3 regions of the Acidovorax sp. 107 genome follow, and region 3 is predicted to be linked to each of the others. Evidence: predicted binding sites of a transcription regulator. Region 3 holds the regulator's gene; each other region holds the start of a gene.
What was found. The regulator FNR, encoded in region 3, switches genes on or off when oxygen is low (the NO sensors DNR and NnrR bind a similar motif). The targets are predictions, from matches to a motif close to TTGATNNNNATCAA.
Positions count from the first base shown of each region.

Region 1 (10,488 bases), 930 kb from region 3:
GCACGTAGTCGGGCATGAGGCCCTTGAGGTGGAGCGCGATGCGCAGGCGGTGCGAGGTGCCGCTGCGGAAAAAGCTGTAGAGCTTCATGGGGCGGTCCTCGGTTTATGCGGGCTGGCCCACGGTCAGCGCGATCTCGCCCACACCCTCCACGCGGCCGGTGATGTGGTCGCCGGGCACCACGGCGCCCACGCCTTCGGGCGTGCCGGTGTAGATGAGGTCGCCGGGCTGCAGGTGGTAGAACAGGGAGAGGTCGGCAATGATCTCGCGGATGTTCCAGATCAGCTTGTCCACGTTGGACTGTTGCTTGACCGCGCCGTTGACCGACAGCTCGATCACTCCGGACTCGATCACCTGGCCCGGCATGGGCACCACCTCGCTCGCCACGGAGGATTGCTCCACGTCCTTGCCCAGGTCCCAGGGGCGGCCCTTGTCGCGCGCCACCAGTTGCAGGTCGCGGCGGGTCATGTCGAGGCCGCAGGCGTAGCCGTAGATGTACTCATGCGCCTGCTCGGCCGGGATGCGGAACCCGGCCTTGCCAATCGCCACGACCAGTTCCATCTCGAAGTGGTAGTTCTGCGTCTCAGGCGGGTAGGCCACGGTGGCGCCCGACGCGGTCAGCGTCTGGGGGGCCTTGGTGAAGTAGAAGGGGCGCTCCACGCTTTTGTCCACGGGGCGGCCCATCTCGACAGCATGCGCGTGGTAGTTGCGGCCCACAAAGAACAGGCGGTGGATGGGCAGGCGCTGCGCGCTGCCGCGCACTGGCAACGATTGAACGGGGGGCGGGGTCCAGAGGTAAGAGGTAGCAGTCATCGGGGCTTCCGGTCAAAGAGGAGTGCAGGGCCCACCCGCGTGGGCGGGCAGACGCTGCAAGGAATGAATGGGGCGGGGTTGTTGTCAGGCAGGCTCGATTTGTTCGCGCCAGGCATGCACGGCCTCAAAAATCGGCGTGTCGCTGAAGCGGAACAGATCCAGCGAGGGCTGGCCGGCATCGCACTGGGCCGTGAAGGGTTGCCAGGACGGCACCACAAACATGTCCCCACGGCGCACCTGCCACTGGTGGTCTCCCACCTTCACGGTGCCCTGGCCGTCAAACACCTGGAACACGGACGAACCCACCTCGCGGCGCGTGCGGGTGGTGGCGCCGCTGCGCACGCGGTGCATCTCGCAGCGGATGGTGGGCAGCACGTCGCGGCCATTGGTGGGGTTGGTGTAGCGCACGGCGGCGTGGCCGGGGCTCAGCGTGGCGGGGTGGCCTTCGGCTTCCAGCGCCAGTTGTTCGTTGAGGGCCTTGTCGGTGTCTACCCACCGGTACGCCAGCATGGGTGTGACGGGCTGGTCCTGCAGTTGCGATACCGGGCGCAGGCCCGGATGCGCCCACAGGCGTTCGGAGCGCGAGAGCGCGGGCGTGATGCGCTCGGCCGGGCTGATGGCGTCGCGCCCCACCTCAAAGAACTGGGACTCGGTGTAGTAGGCGAACGGAATGTCCAGCCCGTCGATCCAGGCCATGGGCTTGTCGGCCGCGTTGTGGTGGGCGTGCCAGTTCCACCCGCCCTGGGGCAGGAAGTCGCCGCGCGACATGCGCACCGAGTCGCCATTGACCACGGTCCACACCCCTTCGCCCTCCACGATGAAGCGGAACGCGTGCTGTGTGTGGCGGTGTTCGGGCGCATCTTCGCCTGGCATCAGGTACTGGATGGCCGCCCACAGCGTGGGTGTGGCAAACGGTCTGCCGCCCAGGGACGGGTTGGCCAGGGCGATGGCCCGGCGCTCGCCGCCTCGGCCCACGGGCACGATGCGGCCGGCTTCATCAGCCAGGGGCACGAGCCGGTCCCAGCGCCAGAGGTGGGCGCTGGCCTTGCTCTGCGGATGGGGGGGCATCAGGTCGCCGATCTGCGTCCACAGTGGCACCAGCATTTCCTGCTCAAAGCCACGGTACAGCTGTTCCAGCGCGGGGGTGGGCTCGGGCTGGCCATGGGCCGCCACGGCGGACAGGCGAACGGGGGACGGTACGGGATCCATCGCGCTCATGGGAATTCCTTGGGTTGAATGTGGGGGGAGGGGCGAAGAACGATTGGGCAGGGCGCCCGGCCGGCTCAGTCGGCCAGGCAGTTGTCGACCTTCCAGCCATACAGCCACTCCATCGCGTCGTAAAAACGCTCGGGGCTGCGGCCCTTCCAGAGGTCGTTGCGCACCAGGCGCTCCACGCCCTGGGCGTGGAAGATGCGGCCCATTTCGCGTGCCGACAGCACCACGCGTGCCGTGCGGGCGATGCGGGAGCGCTCGTACAGTGACAGCGCCTGGGCGAAGTCCTGGTGGCAGCGCTTGAGGGCCTCGCCCAGCGTCACTGCGTCTTCCAGCGCCATGCACGCGCCCTGGGCCAGGTACTGCAGGGTGGGGTGAGCGGCATCGCCCAGCAAGGTGGCGCGGCCAAAGGTCCACTGGCCGATGGGCTCGCGGTCTGCGGTGGCCCAGCGTTTCCAGCTCTTGGGCATGTCGATCAGTTGGTGGGCGCGCGGGCAGCAGTCGCGGTAGTAGCTCTGCACCTCTTCGCGGCTGCCCTCGCGCACGCCCCATTCCTCCTGCTCGCGGCTGTGGAAGGTCACGACCACGTTGTACTGCTCGCCGCCGCGCAGGGGGTAGTGCACCAGGTGGTAGTTGGGGCCGACCCAGATGCTGGCGGCGTTCCAGCGCAGGTCTTCGGGGAAGTCGTTCTTCTCCACCACGGCGCGGTACACCACATGGCCCGATACGCGGGCGGCATCGCCGACGTATTGCTGGCGCACGACGGACTTCACGCCATCCGCACCAATCAGGGCCTGGCCCCGGTGCGCCACGCCATGCTGGTCGTGTACCGTGACGGTGTCGCCGGTTTGCTCCACGCGCTCGATGCGTGTGCCGGTCAGTGTCTCGATGTTGCCGTGCGCTTTGGCCCCTTCCAGCAACGAGGTGTGGATGTCCGCGCGGTGGAGCACGGCGTACGGGTTGCCGAAGCGCTGGCGAAACGCCTCGCCCGTGGGGATGCTGCCCACCAGGCGTTCATCCAGCGCGTCGTGCATCACCATTTCGTCGGTGTAGACCGCGCGGGCCCGTGCCAGCTCGCCAATGCCCAGGGCGTCAAACGCGGCAAAGGCGTTGGGGCCCAGCTGGATGCCTGCACCGATTTCGCCGAGCTGCGGGGCCTGCTCCAGCACCTTGACCGCATAGCCCTGGCGCGCCAGGGCCAGGGCTACTGCCACGCCACCGATGCCACCGCCAGCGACCAGGACGGGTGCTGTGGGAGTGTTCAAAACTGTCATTGCCGCTGTCTCCATCCGTTGTGCCACTGACGTGGATCAATAAGCCGTGTACATATCAAAAGTACACTGATGATTAGTGTAGGGCCTAAAATGATCCGCATCAAGATCGGTAGAAACCCTAGATTCATGTCCGTAGAGATCGACAACCTTCCCGGTTTCCATATCCGCCGCCTGCAGCAGATTGCGGTGGCCGTGTTTCTGGAGGAGACGCAGGCCACGGGCATTACCCCCGTGCAATACGCCGCGCTGTACGCCGTGGGACGCGAGCCCGGCATCGACCAGCGCACGCTGGCGCGCACCATTGGTTTTGACACCTCCACCATTGGCAGCGTGATCGACCGGCTGGAGTCGCGGGGCCTGATGCAGCGCAACGCCCACCCCGAAGACCGGCGCGTGCGGTTGCTGACCCTCACGTCCGAAGGCCAGCGTGTGCTGGAAGAGGTGGAGCCCGGCATGCTGCGCGCGCAGGAGCGCATGCTCCAACCCCTGGCGCCCGAGCAACGCGAGGTGTTCATGGACATGCTGCGCACGCTGGTGCGGGGCAACAACGCGCTCAGCCGTGCGCCCAGCGAGCCGCTGGACGGACGTGCTGCACGGCGCGCCCGGTGACGCCATGGACTGGGACAACCTGCGCTACTTTCTGGAACTGGCCCGCGCCGGCACGCTGGTGGGGGCCGCGCGCCGCCTGGCCGTGGACCACACCACGGTGGCGCGCCGCCTGCAGGCGCTCGAAAAGCAAGTGGGCTCCGCCCTGTTTGCGCGCGAGGCGGGCGGCCACCGGCTGACTGAGGCGGGGCGCGCACTGCTGCCCCAGGTCGAGGCCATGGAGGCCGCCTTTCTGGCGGTGGAAAACGCCACACCCGGCGTGCGCCAGGGCTTACATGGCCTGGTCCGTATCGGCACCACCGAGGGCTTCGGCAACCTGATCCTGGCGCCCCAGCTGGCCCGGTTTGCGCTGGACCACCCCGGCCTGGTGGTGGACCTACTGGCGCTGCCACGGCTGGTGCACCTGTCGCGCCGGGAGGCGGACATCGTCATCTCGCTGGAGCGGCCGGCGCGCGGTGCGGTGGTGGTTGTCAAGCTTACCGACTACGTGCTGCAACTGTATGGAGCGCGCAGCTACCTGCAGCGCCATGCCCCCATCCACACGCCAGACGATCTGCGGGGCCACACCTTCATCAGCTACGTGGACGACCTGCTGTTCAGCAAGGAGCTGCAGATCCTGGACGAGCTGCACCGCCCCGCGCACTTCGCGCTGCGCAGCACCAGCATCCTGGCCCAGTACGAAGCCGCCCGCGTGGGGGCGGGGCTGGCAGTGCTGCCCGCCTTTGTGGCGGCGCAAGACCCGTCGCTGGTGCCCGTGCTGCCGGGGGTGGCACGGTTTCAGCGCACCTTCTGGATGTCCATGCCGGGCGACAACAAACACGTGGCCCGCATGCAGGCCACTTGGGCGTTCTTGCGCGAGGCGGTGGCGGCGCAGCAGGGGTTGCTGTTGCCCCCGGCGCCAGCCAGCTGAAGTTTTCGCGAAGCCGTGGGTGACGGGGATGTGTACGATCATTTGAAACATGCATCTCCCCGCAACGGCTTGCACCCTTACCCACGTCGTTTTATGAACCCTCCCATTTCAGGCGGCGCCGTGACCCCCGCGACGTTGCAAACCTACCTGCACCAACACATCCCCCTGTCCCAGGCCATGCAGGTCACCGTGGTCGAGGTATCGTTGCAGCAAGTGGTGCTGAGCGCGCCCCTGGCACCTAACATCAATCACCGCGAGACGGTGTTTGGGGGCAGCGCCTCGGCCGTGGCCATTCTGGCGGCCTGGTCGATGCTGCACCTGGGGCTCACGGCCGAGGGGCTGGGCAGCCGTCTGGTGATCCAGCGCAACACCATGGACTACCTGGCGCCCATGGACGGTGCCTTCACGGCCGTGGCGCTGGCGCCCGCGCGGCCGGCATGGGAGTCTTTCACCCGCATGATCCGCCGCAAGGGGCTGGGCCGGATCACGCAGGCTGCAGCGCTGCATTACCAGGGGCAGGTGGCGGGTACGCTCGCTGGCGAGTTTGTGGCCTTTGGGCCGGGCTATGCGTGAAGCGTGAGCGGTTGGGCGCCTTTGCATGAGGGTTCAAATTCGCCCCTTTAGTCCCCGCTGATCCCCCAATTGTCCGCGCACCGGGCGCGTAACCTTGTGGCCCTGGGCGATGCCGTGGACTCTGGACAGATGGGGTCACGAAGGCTGTCGCCACACAGGAGTTCATGGCGATGTCCCCTCTCATTTCCGGCCTCGCATCGGTGGCGTCGATGATTTTCAATGCGGCCTCCAGCGGCGCTGGCAAGGCGTCTGCGCGGCGTGGGGGCGAGGCGGCGGCGCCCGAGCCCTCGGCCGTGGTCACGCTCAGCCCTGAGGCGCAGACGCTGGCGGGCATGGCGGGGCAGGGCGTGCTGGCCACTCAAGGTGCGTCTGCGGGCACGGTGAACGCCGTGGGCCGCTCAGCGGGCCAGACCACAGCGGCACTGCCCGGTGGCCGTGCAGCGGGTGCGGTGTCCAAGGACGATTTCCAGGCGCTGCTCACGCGGTTTGGCGCCACCGAGGATCAGAAGCAGCAGATCACGGCGGGCTTTGATGCCGATAAGGACGGCATCATCACCCATGATGAATTCCTCAAGGGGCTGGCGCGTACCAAGGGCCCGCAAGCGGGCAGCGATCCGTTTTCGCAAGCCGTGCTGCAGGTGATGGACCACGCGGGCAATGCCGATGGCACCGTAGCCAAGGAGGAGTTTGCTGCGCTCTCGTCGGCGTTTGCGCTGGCCGAACGGCGTACGCACACGGCCTGAACCGCCTGGGTGGACCTGCGCCCTGACCCGAGTGCGGGGAGGGCCGCTGGGGTCAGGGGGCCGTATCAGGCAACCTTGGGCAGGGGCAGCGACACCCAGAAGCTGCTGCCCTTTCCCGGTTCGCTCTCCACACCCAGGCTGCCGCCCATGCCCTCGACGAGGCGTTTGCACAGCGCCAGACCCAGTCCGGCGCCTTCAAAGCTGCGTGTGGATGACCCATCCACCTGCTCGAACAGCGTGAAGATGCGGTGTTGGTCACCGGCCGCGATGCCGATGCCCTGGTCGGTCACCCGCAGGCGCCAGACCGTCGTTTCAGGGGTGTCCCGTTCGGTTTCCAGGGTCAACTGGATGTGGCCTGAGGGGCTGAATTTCACGGCGTTGTCCAGCAGGTTGACGAGCACCTGCTGAATGCGGCCTGCGTCCCCCACGTGGCAGGCATCGGTGCCTGCGCCATTGATGTCCATGAAGATGTGCAAGCCTTTTTGGCGCGCCTGTGGCTCCAGCAGTTGCACAGCATCGGCCGCCACCTCTGGCAGCGACAGCGGCGCAAACTGGAACGCCACCTGGCGTGTCTCCAGCGCAGCCAGGTCGATCAGGTCGTTCAGCATGCGCATGAGGCCTTTGGCCGCATCCATCACATTGTTCAGCGGGGGCTTCAGGCGCTCATCTTGTGTGCGATTGCGCACCAGTTCGGTCATGCCTAGGATCAGCGTCATGGGGGTCCGCAACTCATGCCCAACGTTGGCCAGGAAGATGCTCTTGGTGCGCAGGGCGGCCTCAGCGGCTTCTTTGGCAATGGACAGCGCCGCCGTTCGCTCCTTGACCCGCGACTCCAGGCGCTGGCGCTCTGCCTGCAGGGCCCGCTCCAGCTCCAGTCGCTCTGTCACGTCGCGGCCAATGCTGTGGTACCCGGCCGGGTGGCCCTGGGCATCACGGTACAGGCGGCTGGACATCTCGAACCAGCGCACGTCGCCATTGGCACAGCGCATCGGCAGCGTCAGCAGCGGCTGCCGCTCTCGCACCGCCTCGCGCAGTGCCGCGGCGCCTTCGGGCATCAGTGTTTTGTAAAAGGAGCGGCCGATGACCTCGTGCGCGGCAATTCCACGCGCCCGTTCGTCCGAGGGGCTCACATACGCCACCGTCATGTCGGGGTTGATGCGCCAGATCACCTCTTCGGCGCCTTCGGTCAGCAGCGTGAACTGCTGGTCCCGGTCAGACAGGTGCTCGTACAGGTGCAACGCCTCGCCCACAAACAGGTAAAAACAAACGCTGCTGAGCAGCAGGGCCAGCGTAAAAACGATGAGGGCATGCGGTGAATACGGCACCCTTTGCAGGCCATTGCTCCCGAGCACCAGCGCCAGGGTCACCAGGGTGTAGCCGATGCCTGCAGTCCGGCCCAGCAGCAGGTAGGCAGCCCCCACACCGATCAGGAACCACACGGCACGCAGTTCGTGGCCCATGGGCTGCAAGAGGGCATACGTGAACAACGCGAGCCCGATCACGGTCTGAAAGAGCGCCACCGGCGCATACACCTGCGGCCAGCGGCGCACGGCCCACCACAGCACCACCATCAACGCTGTGCTCGCACCGATAGCAAGGCTCCATGCCCCCGGGGTGCTGACCAGCCCCGCAGAGCCCACGCCCAGCAACAACAGCCCAAAAGCCACGTTCGCCAACAGGATCCCTTGGAGCAGGCGAACCTGAAACAGCCTCATGTGACCGACGTGAGGGGGTGAAAGAGGCACGGATAGCGGGCAGAGTGGTTGTGAAATAGATATATCGTTTGTATCAAATAAATTATTAAACTGCAAATATTATCAATTTAAGCGTATTTTTTACGCGAATTGATCATTTGATGCTTGGGTATGCGACCGAGTGGCTTGCCCGACAGAGCGTCCTCATCACAGGACGCCCATGAAAAAGGGCCCTGAAAAGGGCCCACGTGCACGCTGCAGAATTTTCCAGATGAGAGCAGTGTTCGCTCCCACCTGCATCGATGGCTCAAAGACCGTTCATATCCGGCCCATCAGCAGCAGGATCACCAGGATCAGCACCACCAGCCCAATCCCGCCGCTGGGCCCATAGCCCCACGAGCGGCTGTGGCCCCAGGTAGGCAGCGCGCCGACCAGGATGAGGATCAGGACGATCAGAAGAATCAGCGAGAGTGACATGGCAGTTCCTTGTTGGAGTGGTTTGCGGTGAGTGCATTGTTGGGTGCACCCCGCGAACGGCCCGCAGGTGCCGCGCCCGCCGCGCGGTCAGGGATTTCCGACACCGGCTGTGGGATGCGCGGACTGCAGCGGGGCGGGGCCCCGCTGGCTCACTGCGTCGTCATATCAAAAATGATAGCTGCTAGCGCATGATTCCCTAGCGCTTGCAGCCGTTTTGGCCTGAACTGTCCGCCGCGAGGCCCTGTCACGCGGCGGACGGGCTCAGTGCGCGCCCGCAGCGTCTGCCGCACCCGCGCCGCCGGTGCGCGCTGGTCGCTTGGTCAGCCAGATCAGCCCGATCAGCAGCAGGAACAAGCCCGCCGAACCCAGGAAGATGTCATTGGCCGCGCGGGTGAAGGCCTGCTGGTCGATCAGCCGGTTGATCTGCGCCAGCGCCTGCATCTGCGTGAGGCCGGATGCCATCAAGCCATCCAGCGTCTGCGCAAACACGCCCTGGCCTTGCACCAGCCCTTCGGTCAGGTGGGCGTGGTGCATGGCGGCGCGGCTCTCCCACAGCGTGGTGGCAATCGACGTGCCCATGGCCCCGGCGGTGATCCGCACGAAGTTGCTCAGGCCCGCCGCCGCCGGGATGCGCTCAGGCGCCACACCGGCCAGCGTCAGCGTGGTCAGCGGGATGAAGAAGAACGCCATGGCCGCGCCCTGCAGCAGCGTGGGGATCAGGATGTGGATGAAGTCCGTCTGCACCGTGAACTGCGAGCGCATCCACAGCACTGTGCTGAACACGATGAACGCCCCCGTGGCCATGCGGCGCGGGTCCCACTGGCCCACCTTCTTGCCCACCAGCGGCGTGAGCAAGATGGCGAACACGCCCACCGGCGCCAGCGCCATGCCGGCCGATGTCGCGGTGTAGCCCATCCACTGCTGAAGCCACAGCGGCAGCAGCACCACGTTGCCGAAGAAGAGGGCGTAGGCCACCGACAGCGCCAGCGCGCCAAAGGTGAAGTTACGGCCCTTGAAGAGCTTGAGGTCCACCACCGGGTGCTTCTCGGTCAGCTCCCACACCAGGAAGACGGCGAACGCCACCACGGCGACCACAGCCATCATGACGATCTCGCCCGAGGCAAACCAGTCCAGCTCCTTGCCCTTGTCGAGCATGAGCTGCAGCGCCCCCACCCACAGCACCAGCAGGCTGAGGCCCACAGTGTCGATAGGCAGCTTGCGGATGGGTGTCTCGCGCTTGCGGTAGATGCCCCAGGTGAGCAGCCCGGCCAGCAGGCCCACGGGCACGTTGATGTAGAAGATCCACGGCCACGAGATGTTGTCGGTGATCCACCCGCCGAGCAGCGGCCCCACCACGGGCGCGACCAGCGTGGTCACGCCCCATAGCGCCAGCGCCGTGCCCGCCAAGGCACGCGGGTAGCTGGCCAGCAGCAGGGTCTGGCTCAGGGGAATCATCGGCCCGGCCACCAGGCCTTGCAGCACGCGGAAGAAGACCAGCATCTCCAGCGACGAGGCAAAGCCGCACAGCCATGACGTGAGCACGAACAGCAGCACGCTCATGGTGAATAGGCGCACCGCGCCAAAGCGCTGCGTGAGCCAGCCGGTGAGCGGCACCGAGATCGCGTTGGCCACGCCAAAGCTGGTGATGACCCAGGTGCCCTGGCCAGGGCTCACGCCCAGGTCACCGGCAATGGCGGGGATGGAGACGTTGGCGATGGACGAGTCCAGCACGTTCATGAACGTGGCCAGCGACAGCGACAGCGTGCCCAGCAGCAGGGCGGTGCCGTGCAGTGGCGGATAGGAAGCGGGCGGGCCGGGTGGCGCCGCAGGGGGCGACACCGCAGCAGGCGCCGCCGGAGCGGGGGCCTGGCCTGCGGTGTCAGCAGTGGGGTTGGCGGCAGTCATGCTCGGTCAACCCCGCTCACTGCACCACCGGGGCCTGCACTGCAGGTTGCACCGGGGCCGATGCATGCTTTTGGGCCTGCACGGCGGGCTGGCTGCTCACCTTCGGCGACGCCACCGCCACGGCGGCCTTGCCGCTGCGGCCCAGGTTGGCGGCGATGATGTGCGCCACTTCGTCGTCGGCGGCCTTGAACTGCTCGTCGAACACCGCGGTGGCGGCCACGGGGGTAGTGCGCTGGGTGTCGGCCAGCGTCTTGCCGCTCTGGTCGGCGGTGTCCACCTTCAC
Region 1 is NZ_QBTZ01000001.1:1,969,756-1,980,243, reverse strand. Features, by position in the region: gene maiA (maleylacetoacetate isomerase) at 1-88, opposite strand, end outside; gene C8C99_RS09350 (fumarylacetoacetate hydrolase family protein) at 104-811, opposite strand; gene C8C99_RS09345 (cupin domain-containing protein) at 896-2,029, opposite strand; gene C8C99_RS09340 (3-hydroxybenzoate 6-monooxygenase) at 2,095-3,297, opposite strand; gene C8C99_RS09335 (MarR family winged helix-turn-helix transcriptional regulator) at 3,424-3,906, shown strand; gene C8C99_RS09330 (LysR family transcriptional regulator) at 3,911-4,813, shown strand; gene C8C99_RS09325 (YiiD C-terminal domain-containing protein) at 4,907-5,386, shown strand; gene C8C99_RS09320 (EF-hand domain-containing protein) at 5,557-6,129, shown strand; gene C8C99_RS09315 (PAS domain-containing sensor histidine kinase) at 6,195-7,796, opposite strand; gene C8C99_RS09310 (DUF3309 family protein) at 8,142-8,300, opposite strand; gene C8C99_RS09305 (DHA2 family efflux MFS transporter permease subunit) at 8,562-10,205, opposite strand; gene C8C99_RS09300 (HlyD family efflux transporter periplasmic adaptor subunit) at 10,222-10,488, opposite strand, start outside.
Region 1: a site for FNR is predicted at 3,388-3,401, ahead of C8C99_RS09340 (3-hydroxybenzoate 6-monooxygenase). Genes of this name have one in related genera too.

Region 2 (10,488 bases), 3.6 Mb from region 3:
TCTGGCTACGGCCCGAGGGCAAAGGCTTCATCTGCGGCTTTGCGCCTGACGCGGACAACGACGCCGACTTTGCCCCGCTGGAGCCCGAGTACGACGCGTTTGATCACCACATCTGGCCCACCCTGGCCGAGCGTATCCCGGGCTTTGAGGCACTGCGTATGCAGGGCGCCTGGGCGGGCTACTACGAGATGAACACGTTCGATCACAACGCCATCGTGGGCCTGCACCCGGCGTGCGACAACCTGGTGTTTGCCAACGGCTTTTCGGGCCACGGCCTGCAGCAGTGCCCAGCCGTGGGCCGGGGCGTGGCCGAGCTGTTGCTCACGGGCAGCTACCAAAGCCTGGACCTGTCGCCGCTGTCCATCAAACGCATTGCGCGCAACGCGCCGCTGCTCGAAAAGAACGTGATCTGAGCGTCACCCCAGTCGCCCGATTTCTCTCTCCCCGATTCATCCACCTGCCAACCACAACACACACGGAGACAACGACATGGCAATTTCTCGCAAGACCTTCACTGCGCTCGCCGCAGGCCTGGCCCTGGCCTGCATGGCCACAGCCCCCGCGCAGGCGCAGACGGTCACTCAGCCCACGCTGGAGAAGATCAAGTCCAGTGGCAAGGCCGTGCTGGGCGTGCGCGAGACCTCGCCGCCCATGGCCTACGCGCTGGGCGCGAACGAAAAATACGTGGGCTACCACGTCGAGCTGTGCGAGCGCGTGCTCAAGGAGATCGCGCCCGACGCCAAGCTCGAATACATGGCCGTGACGGCGCAGAACACGCTGCCCATGGTGCAGAACGGCACGTTGGATATTGGCTGCGGCCCCACCACCAACAACACCGCGCGCCAGCAGCAGGTGGCCTTTGCAGTGACCACCTACGTGAGCGAAGTGCGCATGGCGGTGCGCAAGGATTCGGACCTGAAGTCCATCAGCCAGCTGGCAGGCCGCACTATTGCAGCGTCCACTGGCACCACGGCCGTGCAACTGCTGCGCAAGCAAGAGCGCGCGCTGGGTGGTGCCCCGATCAAGACCGTGCTGGGCAAGGACCACCACGAGAGCTTCCTGCTGCTGGAGACCGGCCGCGCCGATGCCTTTGTGCTCGACGACAACCTGCTGGCCGGGATGATTGCCAACTCCAAGGATCCCTCGGCCTACCGCATCGTCGGCGAGCCGCTGGGCGCCGAGCCCATTGCGCTGCTGTTCCGCAAGGACGACCCCACCTTCAAGGCTGCGGTGGACGGCGTGCTAACCAAGCTGATGCAGTCCGGCGAAATGGAAAAGATCTACACCAAGTGGTTTGTGAACCCCATTCCGCCCAAGAACATGAGCCTGAACCTGCCGCTGGGCACCACGCTGCGCCAGCTGTTCGCCACCCCCAACGACAAGCCCCTGGAGACCTACCAGCAATGAACGCTCCCATCCCCGCCACGGCCTTCCGCGCGGCCGACCGCCTGGGCGCCATCGGCGTCTCCGAAATCGTGCGCCTGACGCAAGAGGCCAACCAGCTCAAGCGCCAGGGCCAACCCGTGATCGTGCTGGGCTTGGGCGAGCCCGACTTCGACACGCCCGCCCACATTCTGGAAGCCGCCCAGCAGGCCATGGCGCGGGGGGAGACGCATTACACGGTGCTGGATGGCACGCCCGAACTCAAGGCTGCTATCCAGCACAAGTTCAAGCACGACAACGGGCTGGACTTTGCGCTGAACGAAATCACTGCGGGTGCAGGTGCCAAACAGATCCTCTACAACGCGCTGATGGCGTCGGTGAACCCGGGTGACGAGGTGATCCTGCCCGCGCCGTACTGGACGTCGTACGCCGACATGGTGCTGATTGCGGGCGGCGTGCCCGTGGTCGTGCCCTGCAGCGAGGCCAACGGCTTTCGCATCACGCCCGAGCAGCTGGAGGCGGCCATCACGCCGCGCACGCGCTGGGTGTTCATCAACTCGCCCTCCAACCCCAGCGGCGCGGCCTACAGCGCCGAGCAACTGCGGCTCGTGCTGGAGGTGGTGGAGCGCCACCCGCAGGTGTGGCTGCTGGCGGACGACATCTACGAACACATCCTGTACGACGGCCGTGCGTTTGCCACGCCCGCTGCCGTGCTGCCCTCGCTGCGCGAGCGCACGCTCACGGTGAACGGTGTCTCCAAAGCCTACGCCATGACGGGCTGGCGCTTGGGCTACGGTGCAGGTCCCAAGGCGCTGATTGCGGCCATGGCCGTGGTGCAGAGCCAGGCCACGTCGTGCCCCTCGTCCATCAGCCAGGCCGCAGCCGTGGCGGCGCTGACGGGGCCGCAAGACGTGGTGCGCGAGCGCTGCCAAGCATTCCAGGACCGACGCGATCTGGTGGTGGCCGCGCTCAACGCCTCCCCCGGCCTGCGCTGCCGTGTGCCCGAGGGCGCGTTCTACACCTTTGCCAGTTGCGAAGGCGTGCTGGGCCGCACCACGCCGGGCGGCATGCTGCTGCGCACCGATGCCGACTTCTGCGCCTACCTGCTGCGCGAGCACCATGTCGCCGTGGTGCCCGGCGGGGTGCTGGGGCTGGCGCCATACTTCCGCATCTCGTACGCAGCCTCTACCGCTGATTTGCAAGAGGCCTGCGCGCGCATCCAGCGCGCCTGCCAGACCCTGCTCTGAATTTCTGATCCGATACCGTTGATATGAACCCGACTTCCCTCACCCCCCGCACCGGCGGCCAGATCCTGGTGCAGCAGCTCATCACCCATGGTGTAAAGCAGCTCTTTTGTGTGCCCGGCGAAAGCTACCTGGCCGTGCTCGATGCGCTGCATGACGCGGATATTGGCGTGACCGTGTGCCGCCAGGAGGGCGGTGCGGCCATGATGGCCGAGGCGCAGGGCAAGCTCACGGGCCAGCCCGGCATCTGCTTTGTGACGCGTGGGCCCGGTGCCACCAATGCCTCGGCAGGCATTCACATCGCGCACCAGGATTCGACGCCCATGATCCTGTTTGTGGGCCAGGTGGCCCGCAACGCCATGGGGCGTGAGGCGTTTCAGGAGCTGGACTACAGCGCCGTGTTTGGCACCATGGCCAAGTGGGTGGTGCAGATTGACGACCCGGCCCGTGTGCCCGAGCTGATCTCGCGCGCCTTCCACGTTGCCACCTCGGGCCGCCCTGGCCCGGTGGTGGTAGCGCTGCCCGAAGACATGCTGACCGAAGCCGCCACGGTGGCCGATGCGCTGCCCTATCAGGTGACGGAGACCCACCCCGGTGCCGCGCAGATGGCCGAGCTGGCCCAGCGCCTGCAAGCCGCAAAGAACCCTGTGGCCATCCTGGGCGGCAGCCGCTGGTCTGAGCAGGCGGTGCGCGAGTTCACCGCGTTTGCCGAAGCGTGGTCCATCCCCGTGTACTGCTCGTTCCGCCGCCAGATGCTGTTCCCGGCCACGCATGCTTGCTACGGCGGTGACCTGGGCCTGGGCGTCAACCCCAAGCTGCTGGCGCGCATCAAGGCGTCGGACCTGGTGCTGGTGGTGGGCGGTCGCTTGTCGGAGGTGCCATCGCAGGGCTATGAGCTGTTCCACATTCCCACGCCCGCGCAGCCGTTTGTGCATGTGCATGCCGATGCGGACGAGCTGGGCAAGCTTTACCGCCCCACACAGGCCATTCACGCCACGCCCCAGGCATTTGCTGCGGCGCTCAATACGGTGCGACCCACGGCGGGTGTGCCGTGGAAGGCCCACGCAGAAGCCGCCCATGCCGAATATCTGGCCTGGAGCGATACGGCGCCCATCCGCATCCCCGGCAACCTGCAGATGGGCCAGGTGATGCAGCACCTCAAGGACGTGCTGCCCGCCGACACCATCTTTTGCAACGGCGCTGGCAACTTTGCCACCTGGATTCACCGGTTCTGGCCCTTCACCACCTACGCGAGCCAGCTCGCGCCCACCAGTGGCTCCATGGGCTACGGCCTGCCCGCAGGCGTGGGCGGCAAGCGCCTGTGGCCGCAGCGCGAGGTGGTGATCTTTGCGGGCGACGGCGACTTCCTTATGCACGGGCAAGAGTTTGCGACCGCCGTGCAATACGGCCTGCCCATCATCGTGGTGCTGCTGGACAACGCCATGTACGGCACCATCCGCATGCACCAGGAACGCGAGTACCCCGGCCGTATCAGCGCCACGCAGCTCAAGAACCCTGACTTCAAGGCCTATGCCCAGGCCTTCGGCGGCCATGGTGAGCGCGTGGAGCGCACGGAAGACTTCGCACCAGCACTGGCCCGCGCCCGTGCCAGCGGCCTGCCCAGCGTGCTGCACTGCCTGATCGACTCCGAGGCGATCACGCCCACGGGCACGTTGCAGGGCATCCGCAGCGCGGCACTCTCCAAGAAGTAGGCTCCCGTTTCGTAAGCAGGCGCTGAGGCGCTCAGGCAGTCACGCGGGCGCCGCCGGACTGCCGCAGGGTCTGCACCAGCAGGTTCTGCAGGCTATCCACCGCCTTGGAGCCGCGCGATGCGCGGCTGCGGTACACGGCGACCTCCATGGGCGCCAGCGGCCCCAGGCCGTGTTCGGTGCCGAGCACCTGCAGCTGTGGTGGCACGCTGCAGTGGGTGAGGGCGGCCACGGCCAGGCCACTTTCCACCGCTGCAATTTGTCCGGCCAGACTGGAGCTGTGATAGACCACCTTGTAGCGGCGCCCCTGCTGCGCCAGTGCGTGGATGGCGCCGCGCCGCGCCAGGCTGGCCGATTCGTACACCGCAATGGGCAGCGGGTCGCGCCTCCACAACTCGAACTGCGTTGATCCCACCCACACCATGGGCTCATGGAATAGCAGCGTGCCACGGCGTGCGTGGTCGCGCGAGATCAGGGCCAGGTCCAGGTCGCCACTGGCCACGCGCGGGATGAGGGCGGTGGACTGCTCGCAGTCCAGTTCAATCTCCACCGCGTTGTGCCGGGGCGCAAAGCGTTTGAGTACGGGCGTGAGATAGCGCGCTGCGTAGTCATCCGGCACCCCCAGCCGTACCCGGCCAGTGAGGGCATCGCCGTTCAGGGCATCGTGCGCTTCTGCATGCAGCTCCAGAATGCGGCGGGCGTAGCCCAGCAGGGTTTCACCCTCGGGTGTGAGGTGCTGCTTGCGGGCGTCGCGCTCCAGCAGTCGATGGCCTACGGCGTCTTCTAACTTCTTGAGCTGCATGCTGACCGCTGACTGGGACCGGTGCACCTCGGCCGCCGCGCCAGAGAGCGAGCCTGCATCCACCACCGCCACCAGGCACTGAAGCCAGTCGAATTGCAAATCGCGGTAGCTCATGGATTGCCCCTGTGGTGATGTATTCGAAGATCGAATGGTTGATGCGTAAATTATGCGCTTTCGATTGCTGAGGCTGACGGCCACACTGCGGACATGCAGCAGTCTTCTTCTACCGTTTCAGGCACACCCGTCCCCGTGGTTTCAGCATCCGTTTCACCTGCGGTCGGCGCGCATGGGCTGCTATCTGCGCATCGACTGGATGGCTGGATCGCCTTTGTGCTGGGCAACGCGCTGCTGGGCACCATCGGCGTGTTCGTGCACGAGGCGCAGGCGGCGCCGTTGACGGTGACCTGGTTCCGCTGCGCTTTTGGCCTCGTCGGGCTCACGTTATGGATGGCTTGGCGCCACCGGTCATGGCCGGGACTGTGGCAGGGGCTCTGGGTGGGCTGGGCGGCTTTGCTGTGGGTGTTGCTGCTCAGCGGGCTGATGCTGGCGAGCTGGTGGTTGTTTTTCACGGCGATCCAGCAGGTGCCCACCGGGGTGGCGGTGGTGCTGTTCCATGTGCAGCCGTTGTGGGTATTGCTGCTGGGGGCCTGGTGGCTCAAAGAAACTGTGCCCTGGCAGCGCGTGGTATCGGTGCTGGTCGCCATGGTGGGGCTGGCGCTGGCCACGGGCGTGGCCGGGGGGCTGACTTCGTCTGGCGCCGGGCATGCGCCTGGCTACTGGGTGGGCGTAGGCCTGTGCCTGGTCGGTGCGCTGTGCACAGCCACCGTCACCGTGGTTGCCAAGCGCTTGGGGGTGCTGCCAGTGGGTGCGCTGGCGTGGTGGCAATGTGCGCTGGGAGCAGCCGTGCTGTGGGTGGCCCCCGTGGTCCAAGGTTGGCCTGCCTGGGGTGCCTCATGGGCATGGCTGGCAGGGCTGGGGCTGATCCACACTGGCCTGGCGTACACCCTGATGTACGCAGGCATGGCCCGGCTGGCAACGGCCCGGGTGGCGGTGTTGCAGTTTGCCTACCCGACGGTCGCCATTGTGGTGGACTGGGTTTACTTTCAGCACACCTTGGGCGGTTGGCAGATGGCAGGTGTGGTGCTGATGCTGGGCGCCATCGCGGCAGGGGAGCGTGGCGCGAGGCGCAATCGCTAATGCACCGCCTGCGCTGGGATGGCTCCGCCCCGCACAATATCGGGTGTGACCGCCACCGAGCCCGATTCCTCTGAAACCCCCACTCCTGCGCAGGCTGCCCCTTCCTGCAAGCGGCGCCGCATCGCGCACCTGGACATGGACGCGTTCTTCGCATCCGTCGAGCTGCTGCGCTACCCCCAGCTCAAGGGCCTGCCCGTTGTGATTGGCGGCGGGCGGCGCAAGGTGGACGAGTTGCTGCTGCGCAGCCCGGACGGCACCGCAGAGCGCGAGCGGCGCTTCATCCCGGTGGAGGACTTTCCGCTGCTCAAGGACTATGTGGGCCGGGGCGTGATCACCACAGCCACCTACGCTGCGCGTCAGTTCGGCGTGGGCTCGGCCATGGGCATGATGAAGGCGGCCAAGCTGTGCCCGCAGGCCATCGTGCTGCCGGTGGATTTTGAGGAGGTGCGACGTTTCTCGCGCCTGTTCAAGAGCACCATTACCGAGATCGCGCCGGTGATGCAGGACCGGGGCGTGGACGAGGTCTACATCGACTTCACAGACGTGCCGGGAGGCCAGCGCGAAGGCGGGCGGGTGCTGGCGCGGCTCATCCAGAAAAGCATCTTTGAAAGGACCGGGCTGACCTGCTCGATCGGCGTGGCGCCCAACCGGCTGCTGGCCAAGATGGCCAGCGAGTTCAACAAACCCAACGGCATCTCCATCGTTTACGAGGAAGACCTGCAGAGCAAGATCTGGCCCTTGAACGTGCGCAAGATCAACGGCATCGGGCCCAAGGCGGGCGAGAAGCTGGCGCGGCTGGGCATAGAGACCATCGGACAGCTGGCCGCGCAGGATGAGCAATGGCTGATGGGCCACTTTGGCAAGTCCTCCGGCGCCTGGATGCACCGCGTGGCCTGGGGCCGCGACGACAGCCCGGTGGTGACCGAGAGCGAGCCCGTGAGCATGAGCCGCGAGACCACCTTTGACCGCGACCTGCATGCGGTGCGCGACCGGGCAGAGCTGGGCGCGATCTTTACCGACCTGTGCCTGCGCGTGGCCGAGGACCTGCAGCGCAAGGGCTATGTGGCGCGCACCATCGGCATCAAGCTGCGCTATGACGATTTCAAGATCGCGACGCGCGACCACACGGCGGACAGCTATACGGCAGACGGGGCCACCATTCGTCAGCTGGCAGGGCAATGCCTCAAGCGCGTGCCGCTGGACAAACGCCTGAGGCTGCTGGGTGTGCGGGCCAGCACGCTGGTACGACGTGGCGAGGAGCCCGCGCCGCAGCCAGACACTGCTGCGCCCGCTGCGGGCAGCCGACGCAGGCCGCACGCAGATGCGGACAAGGGCACCGGGCAGCTCTTCTGATGCAGCGCGCGCCAGCCGCAGCGGCGCGTTGGAGGGGCAAAACGGCAGGGTGAGCAGTTAGACTTGATTCGTATCAAGCGGTTACTTACAACACCCCACAAAAAGCCGCGCTGCCTGCCCCTGCCGCAGGCCCTTCAGGAGCTTTGAATGCGCATCAACCTGCCTGTGACCCAGCAGAACTTCGACTACCCCGGTGATGAGCTGCTGGTGTCCAGCACCAACACCAAGGGCGAGATCACGCACTGCAACCCGGCGTTTGTGCGCGTCAGTGGCTACAGCCATGACGAACTCATCGGCCAGCCCCACAACATCATTCGCCACCCCGACATGCCGCCCGAGGCCTACAAGGACATGTGGCGCACCGTTGGCCGGGGCGAGCCGTGGACGGGCCTGGTCAAGAACCGCCGCAAGAACGGCGACCACTACTGGGTGCGCGCCAACGTCACCCCCATCATGGAGGGCGGCAAGCCGCGCGCCTACATGTCGGTGCGCACCAAGCCCAGCGCTGCAGAAATGGCAGCTGCCGAGGCCTTGTATGCCCAGATGCGCAGCGAGGCCGCTTCGGGCGCCAGCAGCTTCTACCTCGACTCGGGCAACGTGCGCTACCGCGGCGTGCGTGGCTGGCAGCAGCGCATCGCGCACATGGCACTGTTGCCCCGCATGGCGGTGCTGCTGCTGGTGACCGTGCTGCTGGCCTTGCTGCCCGATGTGATCGGACTGCAAGGCACCACGGCCTGGGTGGCGCGCCTGGTGTTGCTGTTGCTGGGGGCTGGGTGGACGTTGTGGCGCTTTCAGGCCACCGTGTTGCAGGGCATGCACGATGCCACCCGCTTTGCGTCCGACATCTCGGCCTGCAACCTGGCCACGTCGGTGGGCACCGACTACCCCCAGCCCCTGGGCGCACTGATGCAGCGCCTGCAGCAGACCCAGGTCAACCTGCGTGCGGTGGTGGGCGATGTACGCACCGAGGTGCGCAACTTCATCGAATCGGCCGACGAGATCGCACGCGGCGGCGTGAACCTGTCGGCCCGCACCGAATCGCAGGCCAGCAGCCTGGAGGAGACCGCTGCGGCCATGGAGCAACTGGCCAGCACGGTGTTGCAGACCTCCGAGACGGCGGCCAAGGTATCGCACGAGAGTGCGCAAAGCAGCGACATTGCCAAGCGCGGTGGCCAGGCGGTGCAGGAGGTGGGCGCGGCCATGCAGCAGATGAAGCTGTCGTCTACCAAGATTAGCGAGATCGTGGGCGTGATCGAGGGCATTGCCTTCCAGACCAACCTGCTGGCGCTCAATGCCGCCGTCGAGGCCGCCCGCGCGGGCGAGCAGGGCCGGGGCTTTGCGGTGGTGGCGGGGGAGGTGCGCGCGCTGGCCCAGCGCAGCGCCAGTTCGGCCAAGGAGATCAGCGGCCTGATTGGTGTGACGGTGGACCAGATCGCCAGCGGCGCACAGCAGATGGACCATGCGGGCACCACCATCGGGGGCGTGGTGCATGCCGTGGAGCGGGTGAGCATGCTGGTGCAGCAAATCAGCAGTGCGACCAAGGAGCAGTCGCAGGGCATCGCCCAGGTCAACGAGGCGGTGACCCAGCTCGACACGGTGACGCAACAGAACGCGACGCTGGTGGAGGAGTCGGCGGAGGCGGCCCAGGGCCTCAAGGAGAGCGCGGTATCGCTTGGCCGCTCGGTGGATGTGTTCCGCCTGGGGTAGGGGCGGGGACCAGAGGCGGTCAGCCACTGGCGGCGACACAGCCCTTGACGAATTCTTACTCGTAACTTACAGTGATTTTCCCGTTTTCCGGGAGATCACCATGACCCTCGACGAGCTGCAGCGCATCAAGCAGTGGCATGTGGCGCACAAGGCCGACCACCCGCTCGAATACCATCTGTGGGACCTGGTGCTGACCGTCTGGATGCTGGGCTGGGTGGGCTGGTTTCCCATCTGCGCTTTTGGCGAGCCCTGCGCCGCGCCGGTCTGCCTGATCGGCATTTTTGTCCCCAGCCTGTATGTTGCCTGGCGCACCCGTGCGCACCTGCGCCACACCCTGCGGTGTGACTGGATTGATGCGCGCAACTGACGGACGCGGTCGGTTGACGGGGATGGTCGGGGCCTACTGCCGCGCCGTTCGCACGTTGCGCGGCAGGGCCTGCGGGTGGCTGGTGCGCAGGGGGTTGATGTCCAGCCCGCCCCGGCGCGTGTAGCGCGCATACACCGTGAGCTTGATGGGTTTGCAGCGCGTCCACACGTCCATGAAGATGCGCTCCACGCACTGCTCGTGGAACTCGTTGTGATTGCGAAAGCTCACCAGGTACTGCAGCAGCCCTTCCTGGTTGATCTGCGGGCCGCTGTAGCTGATCTGCACGCTGCCCCAGTCGGGCTGGCCGGTCACCAGGCAGTTGCTCTTGAGCAGGTTGCTGGTGAGGGTCTCGGTCACGGGCGCTTCGTTGAATGTGGCCGTGAGCAGGTCGGGCGCGGGCTGGTAGCGAGTGCATTCCGCGTCCAGCCGGTCCAGGCTCAGTCCATCCAGCTCATGCACGGGCTCTTGGTCAAACAGATCGGGCGCAATGAGTTTCACGCCCACGGTGGCGGGGTGCTCGGCGCCACGCCACACGGCTTCGCTGATGTCGGCGCGGATGCGGGCCTGCACCTCGGCCGCATCGGCAAAGCGCGTGTTGTTGAAGCTGTTGAGGTACAGCTTGAACGACTTGCTTTCCACGATGTTGGGCGTCTCACACGGCACCGTGATGTGCGCAAGCGCCACCTGCGGTTTGCCACGCTGGTTCAGCCATGACAGCTCGAACGC
Region 2 is NZ_QBTZ01000001.1:4,622,780-4,633,267, forward strand. Features, by position in the region: gene C8C99_RS21530 (FAD-binding oxidoreductase) at 1-413, shown strand, start outside; gene C8C99_RS21535 (amino acid ABC transporter substrate-binding protein) at 490-1,407, shown strand; gene C8C99_RS21540 (pyridoxal phosphate-dependent aminotransferase) at 1,404-2,630, shown strand; gene C8C99_RS21545 (thiamine pyrophosphate-binding protein) at 2,654-4,339, shown strand; gene C8C99_RS21550 (LysR family transcriptional regulator) at 4,371-5,252, opposite strand; gene C8C99_RS21555 (DMT family transporter) at 5,388-6,335, shown strand; gene C8C99_RS21560 (DNA polymerase IV) at 6,471-7,688, shown strand; gene C8C99_RS21565 (PAS domain-containing methyl-accepting chemotaxis protein) at 7,836-9,395, shown strand; gene C8C99_RS21570 (hypothetical protein) at 9,496-9,762, shown strand; gene queF (NADPH-dependent 7-cyano-7-deazaguanine reductase QueF) at 9,796-10,488, opposite strand, start outside.
Region 2: a site for FNR is predicted at 7,752-7,765, ahead of C8C99_RS21565 (PAS domain-containing methyl-accepting chemotaxis protein). Genes of this name have one in related genera too.

Region 3 (10,488 bases):
GGGCGACCACGGTAGCGCCGGTCAATGCGGCCAGCGACAGGCCATGTTCCACCGCTTTGTCTGACAGAGGGGATCCGTCTGTGGCGATCAGGATGCGTTTGTACATAAAAGGGCTCCTCAAAGTGATGGAACAAGCTTAGGATGAATCATGTTCTGGGGCTTGATCCACGTCAATGTACTGGCGATGTCCCGCAGATAGGCTTGACCCATGTCCATGTTTCAACCCGGTGCGCCGGCTGCATCTCCGGCGCTGCAGCTTGACAGCGTGACAAACCCGTTGCCGATGCAGCGGGTGGAGCTGCTGGACGACCCCCAGGAGTGGCTGGCGTTTGGCCGCCCTTGCACACCGGCAGGGACCCCATTGGCCGGTAGCGCGGCGGACAGCGCTTCGGCAGACCCCGCATCCACAGCCTGGGACTCCCAGGTGGTGCTGGAGGGCATGCACTGCGCTGCCTGCGCCCTCACTATTGAAGATGCCTTGCGGGCCGTGCCGGGCGTGGTGCAGGCCGATGTGAGCGCCGCCACACGCCGGGCCCGCGTGGTGTGGCAACCTGGCCGGGTTGTGCCGTCGCAGTGGATGGAGGCTGTGCGCCGAGCGGGTTACCGCGCCATGCCGGCGATGGATGCGTTTGCGCGCGACCAGCGCCTGCGCGAGAGCCGCCGCGCGCTGTGGCGTTGGCTGGTGGCAGGCTTTTGCATGATGCAGGTGATGATGTACGCGTGGCCCGCCTACGTGGCGCAGCCGGGCGACCTGTCGGGCGAGATGGAGCAGCTGTTGCGCTGGGCTTCGTGGGTCATCACGCTGCCCATGGTGGTCTTTTCTTGCGGTCCTTTTTTTGCCAGTGCGCTGCGTGACATCCGCCTGCGCCGGGTCAGCATGGACCTGCCCGTGGCACTCGGCATGGCGATCACTTTTGTGGTCAGCACCGCAGGCACCTTTGATCCCGCAGGCATTTTTGGCAAGGATGTGTACTACGACTCCTTGACCATGTTCGTGTTCTTCCTGCTCACCGGGCGCTGGCTGGAGCTGCGCCTGCGCGACCGCACGGCGGGTGCGCTGGAGGCCGTGATGAACCGCCTGCCCGACAGCGTGGAGCGGCGCGCGGCGGATGGCAGCTTCACCCGCGTGGCCACGCGGCGCATTGGGGCGGGAGACACCATCCGCGTGCTGCCAGGGGAGGCTTTCCCAGCCGATGGCCGCATCACGGCGGGCAGCACCCACGCCGACGAGGCTTTGCTGACGGGCGAGTCCACTCCCGTGGCACGCCCTGTGGGCAGCAGCGTGACAGCGGGCAGCTACAACCTGCAGTCGCCCGTCGAGGTGCTGGTGGAAGGCACCGGTGGGCAGACCCGCTTTGCGCAAATTGTGGCCCTGATGGAAAGCGCGTCGCTGCAGAAGCCCCGCCTGGCCCAACTGGCTGACCGCATTGCACGGCCTTTCCTGGTGGCCGTATTGCTGGCGGCAGCGCTGGCTGCTGCCTACTGGTGGCCGTCGGACCCTGGGCATGCGTTGATGGTGGCGGTGGCGGTGCTTATCGTCACCTGCCCGTGCGCGTTGTCATTGGCCACCCCGGTGGCCATGCTCACCGCCGCGGGTACGCTGGCGCGCCATGGCGTGCTGGTGCGCAATCTGCAGGGGCTGGAAGCGCTGGCCCAGGTGGATACCATGGTGTTTGACAAAACGGGCACGCTGACCCGGGACGGTATGGCGCTGCAGGCCGTGCGTCCTGCCGGCAGTTGCAGCGCAGAAGAGGCGCTGGACCTAGCAGCCGCGCTCGCGCGCCAGTCGATGCACCCGGCTTCGCGGGCCCTGGCTGCGGCGGCTGCACGGCAGGCCCCGTTGGGACGCTGGCAGGTGAAGGGCCTGCAGGAAGATGCGGGGCAGGGGCTGACCGCCACTGTGGAGGACGTCACCGGGGGAATGGTCGCGCGGACGATCCGCCTGGGTTCGGCCCACCATGCGGGTGTTGCCAGCGATGACAGTGGTGCTGCGCTGCAGGTGGTGCTCTCGGAACAAGCGTCGGATGGAGCCCTGCGTGAGCTGGCCCGCTTCGATCTGGTGGAAGACTTGCGGGCCGAGGCCTCGGCCGTGGTCCAGACGTTGCAGCAAGATGGCGTCGCCGCGCAACTGCTCTCGGGTGACCGCCGCGGGGCGGTGCAGCGGGTGGCCGCGCAGGCGGGCATTGCCCGCGCCCAGGGCGAGTGCACGCCTCAGGGCAAGCTGGCTGCCTTGCAGGCGCTGCAGGTGCAGGGCCACCATGTGGCCATGGTGGGCGACGGCCTCAATGATGGCCCCGTGCTCGCAGGTGCCCATGTGTCGTTTGCCTTTGGGCGTTCCGTGCCGCTGGCACAGTCGCGGGCGGACTTTGTGGTGCTGGGTGACAGCCTGGCGTTGGTGCCGCAGACCGTGTTGCTGGCACGCCGCACCTTGCGCGTGGTCCGACAGAATCTGTGGTGGGCTGCGGGCTACAACGCGCTGTGTGTGCCACTGGCGGTGGTGGGCTGGATGCCCGCCTGGCTGGCCGGGCTGGGCATGGCGCTCAGTTCGCTGCTGGTCGTGCTCAATGCAGCGCGCCTGGCGCGCGACCTGCCTTCGCTGCCAGGATGGCAGGGATCGCAGCCGAGGGAGGGCGCGGTGCCTGCGCGCCCAGACTCCTTGGCTGGCAGCCCGCCGCCGCAGCCTCTCGATCTTTCCAAAAACCCACTGGAGCCCGTCTGATGGACATCCTGTATTTGCTGATTCCGTTGTCCGTGATGTTGGTGCTGCTGATCCTGGGAGGACTGTGGTGGGCGGTGTACCACGGGCAGTTCGAAAGCGTCGAACAAGAGGGGGAGCGCATTCTCCGAGACGGTTGACTTGTGTCAATGCCCGATAGCCGCGACTGCAACAAACTCTTACTGCAATATAAAGAGGTGCCCGATGGATTTTCCAAAAACAAATGCTGCGCACTACAACGATACGGTAGTGCGGCAGTTCTCTATACTGGCCGTGGTGGTGGGGGTGGTTGGTATGCTGGTAGGCGTCATCATCGCCGCCCAGCTCGCCTGGCCAGAACTCAACTTTGGCATTCCCTGGCTCAGCTATGGCCGCTTGCGACCTTTGCACACCAATGCGGTGATCTTTGGTTTTGGCGGTAGCGCGCTGTTCGCCACCAGCTACTACGTGGTCCAGCGCACCAGCCAGGTCCGGCTCTTTGCTGGTCCTTTGGCTGCCTTCACCTTCTGGGGCTGGGTGCTGGTCATTGCCGCCGCGGTGGTCAGCCTGCCCATGGGCTATACCCAAGGCAAGGAATACGCCGAGCTCGAATGGCCCATCGACATCCTGATCACGCTGGTCTGGGTGTCCTATGCCATCGTGTTCTTTGGAACCATTGGAACCCGCAAGGTCAAGCACATCTACGTGGCCAACTGGTTCTTTGGTGCCTTCATTCTGGCCGTGGCTCTGCTGCACCTGGTGAACAGTGCAGCCATTCCTGCGGGCTTTATGAAAAGCTACTCGGCCTATGCCGGTGTGCAGGACGCCATGGTGCAATGGTGGTACGGCCACAATGCGGTGGGCTTCTTCCTGACCGCTGGTTTCCTGGGCATGATGTATTACTTCATCCCCAAGCAGGCAGGCCGTCCGGTGTACAGCTATCGCCTGTCCATCGTCCACTTCTGGGCGCTGATCTTCACCTACATGTGGGCCGGCCCACACCACCTGCACTACACCGCGCTGCCCGACTGGACGCAATCGGTGGGTATGGTGTTCTCGCTCATCCTGCTGGCCCCCAGCTGGGGCGGCATGATCAACGGCATCATGACCCTGTCGGGCGCATGGCACAAGCTGCGTGACGATCCCATCCTGCGCTTCCTGATCGTGTCGCTGTCGTTCTACGGCATGTCCACGTTCGAAGGGCCCATGATGTCCATCAAGACCGTCAATGCCCTGAGCCACTACACCGACTGGACCATTGGCCACGTGCACTCGGGTGCCTTGGGCTGGGTGGGCCTGATCTCGATGGGCTCGCTGTACTACCTGGTGCCGCGTCTGTTCGGCAAGGACAAGATGCACTCCGTCAAGGCGATCGAGCTGCACTTCTGGATGGCCACTATTGGCATCGTGCTGTACATCGCCGCCATGTGGATCGCCGGTGTGATGCAAGGCCTGATGTGGCGCGCTGTCAACCCCGACGGCACGCTCACCTACACCTTTGTGGAAAGCGTGAAGGCCACCTATCCCTTCTATGTGATTCGTGTGGCGGGTGGCTTGCTGTACCTGGGCGGCATGCTGGTCATGGCCTGGAACGTGTGGCTGACTGCCATCTCGGGCCGTTCGGTCAAGGTCGCCATTCCTGCAGTGAATACGGCCCACGCTTGAGTCCGAAGGAGATCATTCATGTCCAATAACAACCCATCTGCTTCGACCGGCTTCTCCCATGAAAAGGTGGAGACCAACAACTTTCTGATGATCGTGCTCATCCTGATCGTGATCGCCATTGGCGGGCTGGTCGAGATCGTGCCCCTGTTCTTCCAGAAGTCCACCACCGAGGCGGTCAAGGGCGTGGAGCCCTACAACGCGCTGCAACTGGCTGGCCGCGACATTTACATCCGCGAGGGTTGCTACAACTGCCACTCGCAGATGATCCGCCCCTTCCGCGCCGAGACGCTGCGGTACGGCCACTACTCGGTGGCGGGCGAGTTTGTGTATGACCATCCCTTCCAGTGGGGCAGCAAGCGCACGGGTCCTGACCTGCACCGCGTGGGCGGCAAGTACAGCGACGAATGGCATCGCATCCACCTGAACAACCCCCGTGATGTGGTTCCCGAGTCCAACATGCCTGCGTACCCCTGGCTCGAAAAGAACCAGGTGGACCCTGCCGTCATGGCGCCTCGCATGAAAGCGCTGCGCACCGTGGGTGTGCCTTACACCGACGAGCAGATCACTGCTGCGGCGGGCGAGGTCAAGGGCAAGACGGAGCAGGACGCGCTCATCGCCTACCTGCAAGTCATGGGCCGTGCGCTCAAGTAAGCGAAGGAGATATCCCATGGACATCACCACCATGCGCATCGTCGCCACCCTGGCATCGATGGCCTGCTTCATTGGCATCTGGGTCTGGGCCTACCGGGGCCGTAACCAGTCCCGGTTTGACGAGGCGGCCCAGCTGCCGTTCGACCAAGATTGACCTTCACCAGAACGAGAACACCCCATGAGTGACTTCACCAGCAATTTCTGGTCGGTCTTTGTGACCACGATAACCCTGGCCGGCATCATCGCCTGCGGCATTCTGCTTTGGATGGCAGGCCGCAAGAAGGTGGCAGCCACCTCCGATAACACCACAGGCCACGTCTGGGACGAGGATCTGGTCGAGATGAACAACCCCCTGCCGCGCTGGTGGGTGTGGCTGTTCGTCATCACCATTGTCTTTGGCCTCGGCTACCTGGCCGCTTACCCGGGCCTAGGCAGCTTCACCGGTAAGCTCAACTGGACGCAAAAGGGCGAGTACGAAGCCGAGATGGCCAAGGCCAAGACGGAGTTGGAGCCGCTGTATGCCCGCTTTGCTTCCATGAAGCCCGAGGACGTGGCCGGAGACCCCCAGGCCCATGCGATCGGCGAGCGCTTGTTCATGAACAACTGCGCACAGTGCCACGGCTCGGATGCTCGCGGCAGCAAGGGCTTCCCGAACCTGACGGACAACGACTGGCTGCATGGTGGCACCCCCGAGAAGATCCGCGAGACCCTGGAGAAGGGCCGCATCGGCAACATGCCTCCCATGGCGGCTGCTGTGGGTAGCCCGGAAGACGTGCGCAATCTGTCGCACTACGTGCTGAGCCTGTCGGGCAGCCCGCATGACTCGCTGCGTGCTTCGCTGGGCAAGCCCAAGTTTGCAGCCTGCGCAGCCTGCCATGGCATGGACGGCAAGGGCAACCAGGCGCTCGGCGCTCCCAATCTGACCGATGACATCTGGCTGCATGGCTGGGGTGAGGCGGCCATTACTGCCATGATCAACAACGGCAAGGTCAACCAGATGCCTGCCCAGGCCGAAAAGTTGACTGAGGCACAGATCGGCGTACTCTCTGCCTATGTCTGGGGTCTGTCGAACAAGCAGGTGGCAGCGCGTTGACCTGGCAACCGGACGGCACTGTAGGTGCCTTCCGGTGTTTTTCTGAGCGACCCATCCTGCTTCCCTATCCATAAAGCGACACCATGAGTACACCCAGCGAGCCCGCTCGCAAGGTCATCCCGATCACGCCAGTCGCCCCCGATGCATCTTCCGCGGGGGAGATCATTTCGTTGTACGAAGCGCAGAAAAAGATCTATCCGCGCTCCATCAGCGGTTTGTTTGCGCGCTGGCGCTGGGGCATGGTGTTTCTTACCCAGTTGGTGTTTTATGGATTGCCCTGGTTCGAATGGGGGCAGCGCCAGATGGTGCTGTTTGACCTGGGGGCTCGCAGGTTCTACATCTTCGGCTTGGTGCTGTACCCGCAGGATTTCATCTACCTCACCGGCCTTTTGATCATTTCGGCGTTGTCGCTGTTCCTGTTCACAGCCGTGGCGGGGCGTCTGTGGTGCGGCTTTGCGTGTCCGCAAACGGTGTATACCGAAATGTTCATGTGGATCGAGCACAAGATCGAAGGGGAGCGCAGCGCACGCCTTCGTCTGGACAACGGTCCCTGGACGTTCGAGAAAATTCGCAAGAAGTTTTTCAAGCAGGTCGTATGGATTGCCGTGGCTTTGTGGACTGGGTTCACCTTCGTCGGGTACTTTGTGCCTATCCGCGAACTGGGCAGCGAACTGCTGGCGTTCCAGGGCGGCTGGCAGATTTTTTGGGTCCTGTTCTACGGTTTTGCTACCTATGGCAACGCAGGCTTCATGCGTGAGCAGGTCTGCAAGTACATGTGCCCTTACGCGCGCTTTCAGAGTGCGATGTTTGACAGGGACACCCTGATCGTCACGTACGATCCAGAGCGGGGCGAGCAGCGAGGTCCGCGCAAGAAGAACGTCGATTACAAAGCCCAGGGGCTGGGCGACTGCATTGACTGTTCCCTGTGTGTGCAGGTCTGTCCGGTGGGCATTGATATCCGCAACGGCCTGCAATACGAATGTATTGGCTGCGGCCTGTGCGTGGATGCCTGCAACACAGTGATGGACAAGATGCAGTATCCACGCGGACTGATCCGCTATTCCACCCAGAACGGGGTGGCCAAGCGCTGGACGCAATCTCAGATCTTCCGCCGAGTGCTGCGCCCCAGGGTACTGATTTACAGCGCAGTTCTGGTGGCCCTCTGCGTGGCCATGCTGGCCAGTCTGGTGGTGCGTACGCCGCTGAAAGTGGACGTTGTGCGTGACCGCGCTGCACTCTCGCGCATTGTGTCGGGCGGCAAGCTGGAGAACATTTACCGGTTGCAGATCATGAATGCCACCGAGGGCGAGCAGCGCTATCGCATCAGCGCGCGTGGGTTGGAGGGGCTGGAGGTAGCCTCTGAGGCCGATGTGGATATTGGGCCTGCAGAGTCCCGCTGGGTGGCTGTGCGCCTGCAGATTCCGTATGGCTCGGCCACGCCGGGATCGCACGCGGTCCAGTTTGACGTGCAGGCCGTAGGGGCTGCCACCCATGTGACGGAAAAATCCGTATTTCTCGTGCCGCGCTGAGCGGCGTCCCGGAGCGGCCCGTCAGGACCGCACTTTGATCGAATTTGTTGAGGAGTAGAGCGCCATGCCTTCAAACCCTGCCATCGCTACGCCGGCAGTTTCCCCGCCCTGGTGGAAGTTTGGCCACGTGTGGCTGGTGATTGCCGGGCCTGCGATCGTGATCGTGGCCGGCTTTGTAACCCTGTGGCTCGCGATTTCGCGGCCCGATCCCGTGGTGGCCGAGGACTACTACCGCCAGGGTATCGAGATCAACAAGACCCTGGTCGCTCCAGGTAAGAGTCTGGCGCCGGCCCTCAAGGCCCGCAACCATGCGGCCACCCCGGTCCAGGACCAACCACGCTGACAACCCTGCGGTCTCACGCCTGAGCGTGACCGCATGCAGCACCAGGAGACAAAATCGATATGTGGACGCAACGCCTGATGTGGATTGCCTGGCCCGCCTTCTTGATGGCGGGCGTGCTGGAGATGCTTGTTTTTGCCATGGTGGACCCCCAGGACCTGCACTGGTTCGGGCAGCCTCTGGCGTTTTCGAGGGAGGGTGTCTACACCCTTGCTTTTTTTGCGTTCTGGGCCATCACCATGGCCACCAGCGCACTGACGACACTGCTGTCCATGTCACCCTTTGAGGTCAACCGGTGTCCGGTGCCCAATGCGGAGCGGCCCGACGATTGCCGCAAGACATCTTCTTGCTCCTGAACTTTGTCGGTTGCCTGTCTGGGCTCGCGTTGCGTGCCCGGCGGCAATGAGCCAGCACTGCACGAACCTGGTGTAGTGCCCGGCTCTGGGCGAGTGCCGCCGTTGCTCAGTGGCAGGTTTGCTGGCTATTCACAATGCGCCGCAGGGCATCGGTGTCGAGGATGCGGACATGGCGCTGCTTGACCTCCACGATACCTTCCTCCACAAACTTGGAGAACGTGCGGCTGACCGTTTCGAGCTTGAGGCCTAGGTAGCTGCCAATCTCTTCTCGCGTCATGCGCAGCACCAGCTCGGACTGCGAGAAGCCCCGCGCATGCAGGCGCTGTACGAGGTTCAGCAAGAAGGCTGCCAGACGCTCTTCTGCGCGCATGCTGCCGAGCAGCAGCATCACGCCATGCTCGCGCACAATCTCGCGGCTCATGATCTTGTGCACATGGTGCTGCAGGGCCGTGACTTCACGTGACAGCTCTTCGATACGGTCGAAAGGCATGACACAGACCTCGGCGTCTTCCAGTGCCACCGCATCGCAGGTGTGGTGGTCATTGACGATGCCGTCCAGCCCGATGATCTCGCCCGCCATCTGAAACCCCGTGACTTGGTCGCGACCATCTTCGGTGGCCACGCAGGTCTTGAAGAATCCTGTGCGGATCGCATAAAGGGATGTGAAGGATTCGCCATTGCGGAACAAGGTGCCGCCACGCTTGACCTTGCGACGCACAGCAACGACCTCGTCGATACGCTGCAGCTGTTCTTCATTCAGGCCCACAGGCATGCACAACTCCCGAAGGTTGCAGTTGGAGCAGGCGACTTTGATGGTGAGCGGATTCATAAGCACTTGGACTTGGGTTGGTGGCCGGGCATATCGCGCTTGCCGCGCATGGACATTTGAGCATGGCGCGGGCCAGCGGCTGACCTTCATCAAATTGTCGCCGTATGGCCGATGGGTTCACTTGATGCAGGTCAAGGACGTGTCCTGGAGCCTACGGCACAGTCAAGGTGTACGCAAGGAAATTCTCCCATGACTGCTGTTTCGCAAGATCTTCTGCGCCGTTTTGACGTGCCAGGGCCCCGTTATACATCGTATCCAACGGCCGACCGTTTTGTGGAGGCGTTCGGTGAGGAAGACTATGTGCTGGCGCTGGAGCAACGCCGTTCAGGCACGGTGGCCAAGGCCATGCCGCTGTCTTTGTACGTGCACATTCCGTTTTGCGAATCGCTGTGTTACTACTGCGCTTGTAACAAGATCATTACCAAGCACCATGACCGTGCTGACGTCTACTTGCGCTATCTGAGCCGTGAGATTGACCTGCACACGGCCCACTGCGGGGTGGGGCAGGTGGTCAGTCAGTTGCACTTTGGCGGCGGAACGCCCACCTTTCTCTCGGACGCTGGCTTGCGAGAGCTGATGGCCATGCTCAAACGCAGTTTCACGCTTGCGCCGGGAGGGGAATACTCGATCGAAGTGGATCCGCGTACTGTCAACGCGGATCGATTGGCGCTGCTGGCCGAACTGGGGTTCAATCGCTTGAGTTTTGGTGTGCAGGACTTTGACGCCGAAGTGCAAAAGGCCGTTCATCGCATCCAGCCGGCCGAACAGGTCTTTGCGCTGGTGGACTCCGCTCGTTCGCTGGGTTTTGATTCGGTGAACGTCGACCTGATCTACGGCTTGCCGCGCCAGACACCCGAGTCTTTTGACCGCACGCTGGCACAGGTTGCGCAGTTGCGGCCTGACCGCATTGCCTTGTATGCCTATGCCCACTTGCCGGAGCGCTTCAAGCCACAGCGGCGCATTGTCTCCGCCGAGCTTCCCACTGGCGGGAGCAAGCTGGCCATGCTGTCACGTTCGCTGGATGCGTTCATGGACGCTGGGTATGTGTATGTGGGCATGGACCACTTTGCTCTCCCTACGGACGCGCTGGCCGTGGCCAAGCGCCAGGGGCGTCTGCACCGTAACTTCCAGGGCTATAGCACGCAGCCAGACTGCGACCTGATTGGCCTCGGTGTATCGGCCATCGGCCGGGTCGGTGCCACCTACAGCCAGAACTCGAAGACACTGGACGAGTACTACGACTTCCTGGACCAAGGGCGCTTGCCCGTGGTTCGCGGGCTGGCCCTGACGCGGGACGACTTGGTGCGTCGTGCAGCCATCATGGCCTTGA
Region 3 is NZ_QBTZ01000001.1:1,044,389-1,054,876, forward strand. Features, by position in the region: gene C8C99_RS04945 (universal stress protein) at 1-106, opposite strand, end outside; gene C8C99_RS04950 (heavy metal translocating P-type ATPase) at 215-2,719, shown strand; gene ccoS (cbb3-type cytochrome oxidase assembly protein CcoS) at 2,719-2,856, shown strand; gene ccoN (cytochrome-c oxidase, cbb3-type subunit I) at 2,921-4,360, shown strand; gene ccoO (cytochrome-c oxidase, cbb3-type subunit II) at 4,379-5,011, shown strand; gene C8C99_RS04970 (cbb3-type cytochrome c oxidase subunit 3) at 5,028-5,165, shown strand; gene ccoP (cytochrome-c oxidase, cbb3-type subunit III) at 5,190-6,104, shown strand; gene ccoG (cytochrome c oxidase accessory protein CcoG) at 6,188-7,633, shown strand; gene C8C99_RS04985 (FixH family protein) at 7,698-7,976, shown strand; gene C8C99_RS04990 (hypothetical protein) at 8,036-8,329, shown strand; gene fnr (fumarate/nitrate reduction transcriptional regulator Fnr) at 8,436-9,158, opposite strand; gene hemN (oxygen-independent coproporphyrinogen III oxidase) at 9,348-10,488, shown strand, end outside.